Regions from separate parts of the Bradyrhizobium sp. Unk1 genome, predicted to be linked through region 1. Evidence: predicted binding sites of a transcription regulator. Region 1 holds the regulator's gene; the other holds the start of a gene.

Region 1 (5,191 bases):
ATCGCGCCGCTGATCGCTGCAAGCTTGGGAATCATCGTGATGGGCTTGTTGCGCACGCCGTTGCGCTGGGCCGGCGCGGTGGTGCTGTTAGCCGCGATCCTCTGGGGACTGTGCGCGCGGCAGCCCGATGTCCTGATCGCCGGTGACGGCCAGAGCGTCGCGGTGCGGGGCAGGGATGGACACCTGCATCTGATCAGGTCGAGCAAGGACGGTTTTCTTCTGAAGGAATGGCTCGCCGGAGACGCCGATCCGCGCGACGCCGGCAGTGCCTCACTGGCCGCCGGCGTGTCGTGCGACGAGGCCGGCTGCGTGACGCCGCTTGCCGACGGGCGCCTGGTCGCGCTGGCCTTGCGCATCGATTCATTGGCTGACGATTGCAGCCGCTCCGCGCTGGTGGTGACGGCGCGGCCGGCGCCGCCGGATTGCGCGGCGATGGTTGTCGACCGTCAGCGTCTCGCAAGGCAGGGCGCGCTGGCGTTGACGCGAAGCGGCGACGGCTTTGTGGTTCAGGCGGCGAAGGCAAGGGGAGCGGACCGTCCGTGGTCGCCGGCGGTTGCCGGCGAGGCGGATTTCGGCGCGAGCCTTGGGCCGCAGGCGGCGGCTTCCCGCAACCGCGATGCGACGCCATCGGAAGCCGACCTGCAGGCCGAGGATTGAGCGGACGGGTTACAGATACCAGGCCAGCACGGCATCGAGCCTGGCGTTGCCGATCACCGGCAGGACGACCATCTGGCTCAGTCCAGAGGCGCAGGCCTGCGAGGCCGCGGCCGAGCCGTCACGTGCGAGATCGTCGTTGAGCGCGGGCATGCCGGTGGCCCAGGCCCCGCCGATGCTGCCTTCGCCTTTGGCGATGGATTTCGTCGCATAGAGCGCGGCGAGGTCGGTCTGCGCGCTGCAATCGCCGGCGCGGAAGACCAGCGCGGAGCGGGCCTCGTCCGGGACCCAGATCTCGAAGCGTCGTGCAATCGGGGTCGCCTGCGCCGAGAGGAACGTCAGCACCCAGGTCTGATCGGTGCCGGTCCGATAGGGAACGCCGACCCCGAGATTGATTCCGACCTTGGCGGCGTCCTCCCAGCGCAGAAAACTCCTGGCATCGTACAGGTCCTTGATGACCAGCGGCAGGCCGGCTTTCCAGATGCGGCCGGGCAGGCCGAAGCCACGCGGAAATCTGGTGTGGCGGGAGTTGAATTCGAACATTTCGGCGGTGCCGTAATAGCCGTCGACGAGCGCCATCTCGTGGGAGGTTTCGGCATCGTTGTGCCAGAGCTCGATCGCGCCGACATGGGCCTCGTCGTCGCCGCAGAACAGCACCATGACGGCTTGCAGGAATTCGCCTGAAAACACCGGCACTGCCACGCCGCATGTCAGCCCGGCGGCGATGGCCTGATCGGTCCGCTTGAAATAGGAATCGGTGAATCTGGTGAGGATCACGGGGTGGCCGCTGGCCCAGGCCTTGCCGGGAAGCCCCTCGTCATATCCGAAGTGCAGATCTTCGCTCACGGCCCTGAACGCGGACAGCCCTTCGCCGTAGAGGCTGCCGCCGAATTCCAGCCGCATGCGTGTGCGGTCAGGCACCCAGAGTTCAACGACGCGAATGAAGGTCTTCATTGAACGTGTCCGCCGTCTCAAGCCGCACCAAGCATCGGCCATTTGGCTGCGGAACGGACGTTCAAAATTCAGGCAGGACAGCGCAAACTTCGTGCGGTGGGAGGCGCAACGGCTTGGTCCGCCCGAGGGAGTTTCGCGGGACACGAACGACACCATCTCGCCGGCCTCGGCCGGCGATGGCGATTTTCAATCCTGGCCCGACCTGCCGGCCGGGAATGGCTATGTCAGCCGATCGGCAGGCGGGTGATGGTCGGCCGGCTGTCGGTGATGATCTGCGGCTTGTGCTCGCGCTCGCCGAGCGGCTGGGTCACCGGTAGTTGCAGCACGGTCGCGCGCTGGCCTTCGACCAGCTGCGTCACCAGCACGGATTTGCCGTCGGGGAATTCGATCGCATCATGATGGCGATCGGGAATGTGCGGATCGATCTTGCCGAACTTGCCGACGCGCGAATTGACGGTACGCGTCCAGATCCAGCGATTGTCGTAGCGGACGTTGTCGGCGAAAGCGAGCTCCGTTCCCGGGAGCAGGCAGACCGCGACGGTCGGATCGGCTGCGGAGGCAAAGCCGCGCGTCGAGGTGCCGCGGAAGGTTGTCGTGACGACCGTCTCGCCGACTTCGGCGGGACGCGACGCGACGGCATGCAGGCTGTAGTCACACATCGGGTGCTCCTCATGCAGGGATAGCGACCCACGTCTCTCAATCGAGGCGCAGGCCTCTATCAGAGTGGAAATGTGAAAGGTTCTGCCCGGTTGTAGGCAAATCTACGGCTCGCCGCAGCAAGCCGCAATCACATTATCTTTCCCGAATCCACTAGGAACAAAGCCCGCCCCTATGCATTCTGCAGGCGCGTGTCAGCGCCCCGCAGGCGCCGACCAGCCGGAATATTGCCAGGCCGGCCGCGACGGTTGCTCGACGGCGTTGCGGGCCTTGCGGGCTCGCTCGCTCACGGCGGTGTCGTTGCGGACATGGGGTCGCGATTGTGCGGCCAAGGCTTTCGACGCCAAGGCTTTCGACGCCAAGGCTCGCGACGCCAAGGCTTGCGACGCTGATGCTGCGATCAGCGCCACAGCAACTGGGATCTGAACGATCCGGCGCATGACTTCTCCTCGAACCTGAAGGCCGCGAAGCAGGGCTGCTTCGTGCGGCGTGCCGAGGATTTACCGCCAGAGGAGGGGCCGGATAATCTGCGCGAAACCAGAAAGACTATCCAGCGGAAGCGGACAATCGTCCGCTCCAATCTCGGATCGGCGATGCCGATCTAAAGCGCGCGGGGCGCCAAATAACCGATCCCGGCGCGTCCGGTATCAGTACTTCCGGTAGAGCCCGATCAGTTTGCCCTGAATCTTCACCCGGTTGGGCGGGAGGATGCGGACCTCATAGGCTGCGTTGGCGGGCTCGAGCGCGATCGAGGCGCCGCGGCGGCGGAAGCGCTTCAGGGTTGCTTCCTCGTCGTCGATCAGCGCCACCACGATATCGCCGGTGTCGGCGCTCTCGTTGCGCTGGATCAGCGCCATGTCGCCGTCGAGAATGCCGGCCTCGACCATGGAATCACCACGCACTTCGAGCGCGTAATGTTCGCCTGAACCGAGCATGTCAGGCGGTACGCTGATGGTGTGGCTGCGGGTCTGCAAGGCCTCGATCGGCGTGCCGGCCGCGATGCGGCCCATCACGGGGACCGCCACGGGACGCTCGCCCTCATCCGCCGGCGGGCTGGAAGTCGTGCGGACCTTGCCGAGATTGCCTTCGATGACGCTCGGCGTGAAACCGCGGCGGCTGCCGGCGGCGGCCTGAAGCTCGGGCAGCTTGATCACCTCGATGGCGCGGGCCCGGTTGGGCAGGCGCCGGATGAAGCCGCGCTCCTCGAGCGCGGTGATCAGGCGATGGATGCCCGATTTCGAGCGCAGGTCGAGCGCGTCCTTCATCTCGTCGAAGGAGGGCGGCACGCCGCTTTCCTTCAGCCGCTCGCTGATGAACCGCAGGAGCTCGTATTGTTTGCGCGTTAACATCTCGACCAAAATCCCCCGGTTGATGTCGTTCGATTCCGAGACGCTGAATTCAGCAGTAAGCCGCTACATGCTCGAAACAAATCATGAACGGACACTATATGTTCGATACATGTTCCGCAACTGCTTAATTTACCGTGAACGCGACAAAGTTCGCGGAACGCACGCGAACGAAGCGATCAGACGGGCAGCCGCAAGACCTCGCAAGGCGTGCCGGCTTCGGCCTTCGGCGCGAATGGCGCGCGCACGAGAAGTGCCTGTGCCGCAGCGAGATTCGCAAGCAGCGAGGAATCCTGGTGATTGACCGGAACGGCGACGAGCGTGCCGTCGTCGCGCAGTTCGAGGCGTGCGCGCAGATAATCCTCGCGCTGGTCGTTGGCGCCGACATCGCGGCCGAGCACCGCGCGTTCGCGGCGGTGATGAATCATCGAACGGCCCGAAAGCGCGCGAATCAACGGCACCATGAACAGGAAGCCGCAAACATAGGATGACACGGGATTGCCAGGCAGGCCGATCACGCGCATCGCGCCGAGCCGCCCGTTCATCATCGGCTTGCCCGGCCGCATCGCGATCTTCCAGAACGCCATCGAGATACCTTCGTCCCTCAGCGCCTGCTGGACCAGATCGTGGTCTCCGACCGACGCGCCGCCGGTCGTGATCAGGATGTCCGCGCCGCTCTCCCGCGCGCGGCCGATGCCGGCCGTGGTGGCCGCCAGCGTGTCGGCGGCAACGCCGAGGTCGACGGTATCGGCGCCCTCGCTGCGGGCGAGCGCGTGCAGGGCGTAGCCGTTGGAATAGACGATTTGGCCGGGACCGGGCGTGGTACCCGGCATCACCAACTCGTCGCCGGTCGCGAGGATCGCGACCTTCGGGCGTCGTCGGACGGGCAATTGCGGGTAATTCATGCCGGCGGCGAGCGCGAGGTCGCGCTCGGTGAGCCTGATACCCTTGCACAGCAGCACGTCGCCTTCCGAGAAGTCGACGCCGGCGGGGCGGATGTGCCGCCCCGTTACGGCGGCTTCCTTGATGGTGATGCGCTTGCCGTCCGCGACCGTATCCTCTTGGATCACGACCGCATCAGCGCCATCGGGAACGACACCGCCGGTGAAGATACGCACGGCCTCGCCGGCGCCGACCGATCCCGCAAACGGGCGGCCCGCCGCGACCTCGCCGATCAGGGTGAGCTGGGAGTCGGTCTTCGCCGCATCGACCGCGCGCACCGCATAGCCGTCCATTGCCGACATCGCCTGCGGCGGCTGCGTGCGCCGCGCGGCGACATCGCGCGCGAGCACGCGATGGAAGGCCGCGTCGAGCGCGATCATCTCTTCAGGCAGCGGCTCTGCGCCCGCCAGCACCGCGGCGAGCGCATCGGATACCGGCATCAGGGCCACGGCGAACTCCCGCAACAAATCGAAGGACTCGGTCGGCAAGGTTCTAGCCGAGCGGAGGGCCTGAAGCAAAAGGGGCTCCCCAAAGGCGCGCGAGCCCACACTTCCATTCGGCGGCGGCCCGGCCTATCTTTCTGTCGATGACAAGACTGCTCGAAAAAGCGCTCCAGGCCGTGCGGCAGCTCCCTGCGG
Region 2 (5,191 bases), on a different contig from region 1:
ATCTTCGCGGGGATCGGCCGCTGCGGATTAACAAGCGAGTGCCACTCGTCGACGACTTGATGGTTACGGACCTTGACCGCACCGATTTCGGTGATGCGATCACCAGACGACCAGGTTCCCGTGGTCTCAATGTCGACGACCACGTAGTCCTGCTCCGGGTCGAACCGGTAGTCCACGCGGCCGATCTTGGCCGGGATGCCGGCGTTCTCCAGCTGGCGCAGGCGAGTCAGTTGGTTGCGGCGTATGGCGTCGCCTTCCGCCTTGACCTCGACGAAAGACACCTTGCCGTCGCGCACTTGCATCAGATCAGGGAAACCGTCCCGCGTGCGGGGAAAGTCTTCGCACATCGCCTGAACAATCTCGGCCAAACCGTCCGCGCGGGCGCCTTCGAGCAAGGCACGCAGTGCGCCCATCTGCACGTGGTCCCAAGCGAAGACTCCATTGGGTCGGCCCCATCTAGCGGTGACGGTGCGCAAGACGATCGGAAGCGCATTACCGGATCTGATCTCCGCGAGCTTGACGTCGATCTGCGAGGCGAACCGCCGATGGAACGTCCGGTCGCGAAGGCAATGCGGAACCCAGTCGAAACCGCTGTGAAGCTGGCCGGACTCGAAAAGCTCATCCCAGAACAGCAGCCCGAACAGCATGTGCCAAAGCGTATTCTCCGCGAAGTAGACCTGCCCGCCCAGGCGCCGCAGCACGCCAGCCACCCCAGCCTCGGGATTACCGCGATGCGTGTCGTCGACGACGATCGTCCGCCCCGATCGTAGCAACTCAGTGCACAGACCTGTCCGCCGTCCGCCGAACTTGCGCGCGTAGAAATCCGTCGCGAAGAGATGCTCGTCGTCGCTTTCGGGATCATCGATCATGTCCCGCAGCAAATTCTCAGACGCTTCCTTGTCGCCCTCCGCGTACAGCAACCGGACGAGGCGCTCGCGGCAATCGGCCGAGCCGCCGAAACGATAAAGCCGTTCGGCCAGATCCTTGTCGCCTTGCTTCTCGAAGAACTGCCCGACCCGGCACGCGGCGCGGGCCGCAAGGTCGGCGGCATATTCGGTCGTCCGCGGGGGTCCGTCCAGGATCGCTGCAGCCTCCCGTGCATAGATGCCGGCAGAACGGACCTCGATGCGGTCCAGCACTTGGCTGTAGTGAAAGCATGCATGAGCTTCGTCGGCGTCGGCAAAGCGAGCGCTGAACGACGTCTCCCTGTTCGTGCGCAGGACGCCGAGATCGCGCAGAGCGAAGTTCTTGAGGTCGTCGACCGTCTTTCCGAAATAGAGGTACAGCAGGAATTCGATCGGCCGCGTGTTGTCGAGCGCTATGAAGCCGCCGGCCCCGCAATGTTTTGCCGCAAGATCGAACGGAATTGCGGCAACGAAGAAGTCGGCCAGCACCGGTTTCGACCATGAGGTGAGGACGTCGCGGCCGAACCCCGCTGCACGGGCGCCGTCGAGAAGTGCGGTCTTCGGCAGGCAAAGTACGAAGGCGGAATAGTCCTCGGCACGCAGGCCGCGCGCATGGCCACACTCGATCAAGTCACGAGCCGCGATTTCGAGGTCGGTTATCTCGCGGTACTTAAAGAGTGCGCGATTGAAGATCGCCCCTCGCCGGTTGACCATCCGGATGAGCAGACACTGCGCGTCCTTCGAGAGGATGCGAAAGCGCGCGGTGAACGAACGTTGCTCGTCGGTTAGGATCTCGCCATACGTCCTCTCGACAAAGTCGAGCATTTCGACGAAGTGGTCGAGATAGTAGTAGACCGGCAACGTGGTAGGCTTCATTTGACGCGCGCCGGGTTCCCATCGTTTCTGGTCGACGAATCTGCTCTCAACGATCCGCCAAACACAGTTTTATCGTTCCTTTTTTGTTCCGAAAGCTCTATTTGTCAAGGCGGGAGCGAAGGACGGACCGTAGAAAGCACCGGCCGAAAGCCGACTCGACACCGGCCTTTCCCACCGCAAGATCATCCACATCGACATGGATGCCTTCTATGCGTCGGTCGAGCAGAGGAACAATCCGGATCTTCAAGGCAAGCCGGCCGCGGTCGGCGGCTCGGCGGAACGTGGCGTCGTAGCTGCGGCAAGCTACGAGGCGCGCAAGTTCGGGGTCCGCTCTGCGATGGCGTGCGTCACCGCCAAGAGGCAGTGTCCGGACCTGATCTTCGTTAGACCGCGCTTCGAGGTCTACAAAGCAATCAGCCGGCAAATCCGCGACATCTTCGCGGAGCACACGCCGTTCATCGAACCGTTGTCGCTGGACGAGGCTTATCTCGACGTCACCGACAACCTGCAGGGCATACCCCTTGCCCGCGACGTCGCGCTGCGGATCCGCGAGAAGATCAAGGCCGAGACGGGCCTCAACGCTTCAGCCGGCATCAGCTACAACAAGTTTCTCGCGAAGCTCGCTTCGGATCACAGGAAGCCGAACGGCCAGTACGTCATCTCTCCCGAGATGGGCGCCGCGTTCGTGGAGTCGCTGCCGGTCGGCAAATTCCACGGCATCGGTCCGGCGACGAGCGCGAAGATGAACGGCCTCGGCATCTTCACCGGAATGGACATCCGCAACCAGACGCTCGAATTCATGAACGCCAACTTCGGCAAGTCCGGCGCCTATTACTACTGGATCTCGCGCGGCGTCGACGATCGTCCCGTCCGCGCCAACCGCATCCGCAAGTCCATCGGCGCCGAGAACACGTTCTCGGTGGACCTCACGACATTCGACGCGATGGCGGCCGAACTCCAGCCACTGATCGACAAGGTCTGGCGCCACTGTGAGATCACCGGCAACCGGGGAAAGACTGTGACGCTCAAGGTCAAGTTCTTCGATTTCGAGATCATCACGCGGAGCCGGTCGATCCCGAATTTCGTATCGAGCCGGGACAACTTGGAGAGCTTGGCGGTCGCCCTGCTGCAGGCCGAGATGCCCTTCCCGAAGTCGGTTCGCCTTCTGGGCGTGCCGCTGTCGTCGCTGCAAACGCCGGCGAACGACGATATTGGACCTCAGCTCGATCTGCCTATCTGACGCCGCCCATAGACGCGGCTTACAGCGCGGCGACCGAAACGGCGCCGAAGGTTTCGCCTGGCTGGACGTGCGCGGCGCGGCCTATCCGACTTCAAGATCGTGGATGATCGGGTTCAGTCCGTCGGGCGCGACTTCGAGGCTCGCAAGCGCGATCGGTAGCTTGAAACGTCTGCGCCCCGCGCTGCCGGGATTCACGTAGAGTACGCCATCGACGGTAGCGATATTCGGCATATGGGAGTGGCCGGAAACAATGACATCGATGCCCTCAGCTACGGGATCGACCTGCAGGACATTGCGGTCGTGCAGAACGTAGAACAACCGTCCGGCGAGCCGCACGAGCTCGGTTTCGGCAAATTCGGTGGCCCACTCGCCCGTGTCTACGTTCCCCCTGATCGCCGTGACGGGGGCAACTCTCCGTAGCGCGGTGATGATCTCGGGATCGCCGATGTCGCCGCCGTGAATGATGTGGTCGACGTGGGCCAGCAAGCGAAGAGCCTCCGGCCTAAGCAGGCCGTGCGTATCCGAGATGATGCCGATCGTGAAGGTCATCGCAGCGTCCAGTCGAAGCACCCTATCGCGCGTTGGGCCGCAGCGGTCGATCGAGGAAATTCGCGCTTTCCTGAAGCGCCACCAGTGCCTGACATCAGTCGCCTAAGCCGACTTCCGCCGCTGGCCCGTCGCGGGCTTCTTCGCCGCTGCTTCCTTCGCCGGCTTCTTGCCTTGGATCGACATCAACATCTCTTTCTGACCCGCCGCCGCCTTGCGCGGCTTCTTGGCGGGCTTGCTCGCCTTCGCCGGCGCGCCCTCCCGACCGACGCTCTGCCGCAGCGCCTCCATCAGATCGACGACGTTTTCGCCTTTGGGCCGCTCCTTCGGGCGGATGGTCTTGCCCGAGCGCTTCTGGTTGATCAGGTCTATCAGTGCGGTTTCATAGTGGTCTTCGAACTTCCCAGGGTCGAACGTCCCCGCCTTCTGGTTCACGATGTGCTTCGCGAGATCCAGCATGTCCTTTGTGACTTTGACGGCCTGGATTTCGTCGAAATACTCCGCCGGATCGCGGACCTCGTAGGGATAGCGCAGCAGGGTACCGATCAAGCCCTTTTCGCGCGGTTCGAGAGCGATGATGTGTTCGCGATTGGTCAGCACGACCCGCCCGATCGCAACCTTGTCCATCTCGCGTATGGTCTCGCGGATCACGGCAAAGGCGTCGTGACCAACCTTGCCGTCGGGACGCAGGTAGTAGGGACGGATCAGATACCTCGGGTCGATTTCGGATCTATTGACGAACTCGTCGATCTCAATGGTTCGCGTCGACTCCAATGCGATCTCTTCGAGCTCCTCCTTCGTCACCTCGATGAATTGGTCCTTTTCAAGCTGGTAGCCCTTGACGATGTCCTCGTTGGGTACCTCGTCGCCGGTATCCGCATCGACCTTCAGGTATTTGATCCGATGGCCCGTCGCCCGGTTGAGCTGGTTGAACGAGACCTTCTCACTCTCCGAGGTCGCCGGATACAGAGCCACCGGACAGGTGACCAGGGAGAGCCTCAAAAAGCCTTTCCAGTTGGCGCGCGGGGCCATGGTACGCAGAACTCCGGTCTAGGGCGTCTCGGATTCAAGACGAACGACCGCGACCAGTTCCGACAAACGGCCAGGCGGTCCGAAGCATTTTTCTGAGAACCAGATTCGACCATTTGTTCTTGTTATGTTCTACTCTGACCATGACCGACCGACCCGCTAGTTGGCGCTTTCCGACCATGAAACAGATCCAGAAGCTGGCCAATACCCTTGCCGTCGGCAAGAACACCCCTTCCACGCCGGCCGTCGGTCCAGCCGACGACTTGCCAGCTGCGTACTGGGCGTCGCTTCTCGGGGAAGCCCGCGCCGATGCCGTTCGCGCCGAAAAGCCGATCCAGGCACACAAACTGTCTGAGATCAGCCGTCACGTGCTGCGCGTCACCTGCAGCCGCTGCGAGCGGATCGTGGAAATTCAGAAGGCAGACGCCACTCGCTTCTACGGGGCTGGCGCAATCTGGCGAGAGGTAGGCCAGCGTCTGCTGAACAACACCTGCACGGAGCGCACCGGCCTCCATGAGGAAGACGGTTGCTGGCCTTCGTTCGAGTAGCTGTGCCGGTGCCGTCTGACGCCAGGTTATACAGATGGCTCCTCGCT

The links. Region 1 encodes LexA, which represses DNA repair genes until DNA is damaged. Its sites were predicted from a motif close to TGTTCNNNNTGTGTTCNG; they were not measured.
Region 2: the regulator LexA is predicted to act here: its motif matches at 1,855-1,872, upstream of dinB (DNA polymerase IV).

The regions. Positions count from the first base shown of each region.
Region 1 covers NZ_JCAMOP010000007.1:223,571-228,761, forward strand. Annotated here, with positions in the region: gene AC5ZFO_RS11665 (ComEC/Rec2 family competence protein) at 1-657, shown strand, start outside; gene AC5ZFO_RS11670 (GAF domain-containing protein) at 667-1,608, opposite strand; gene AC5ZFO_RS11675 (hypothetical protein) at 1,833-2,267, opposite strand; gene lexA (transcriptional repressor LexA) at 2,913-3,614, opposite strand; gene AC5ZFO_RS11685 (molybdopterin molybdotransferase MoeA) at 3,791-5,002, opposite strand.
Region 2 covers NZ_JCAMOP010000005.1:151,418-156,608, forward strand. Annotated here, with positions in the region: gene AC5ZFO_RS08235 (exonuclease domain-containing protein) at 1-1,781, opposite strand, end outside; gene dinB (DNA polymerase IV) at 1,963-3,021, shown strand; gene AC5ZFO_RS08245 (metallophosphoesterase family protein) at 3,103-3,570, opposite strand; gene ku (non-homologous end joining protein Ku) at 3,673-4,599, opposite strand; gene AC5ZFO_RS08255 (hypothetical protein) at 4,740-5,144, shown strand; partial or broken gene AC5ZFO_RS08260 (hypothetical protein) at 5,179-5,191, shown strand, end outside.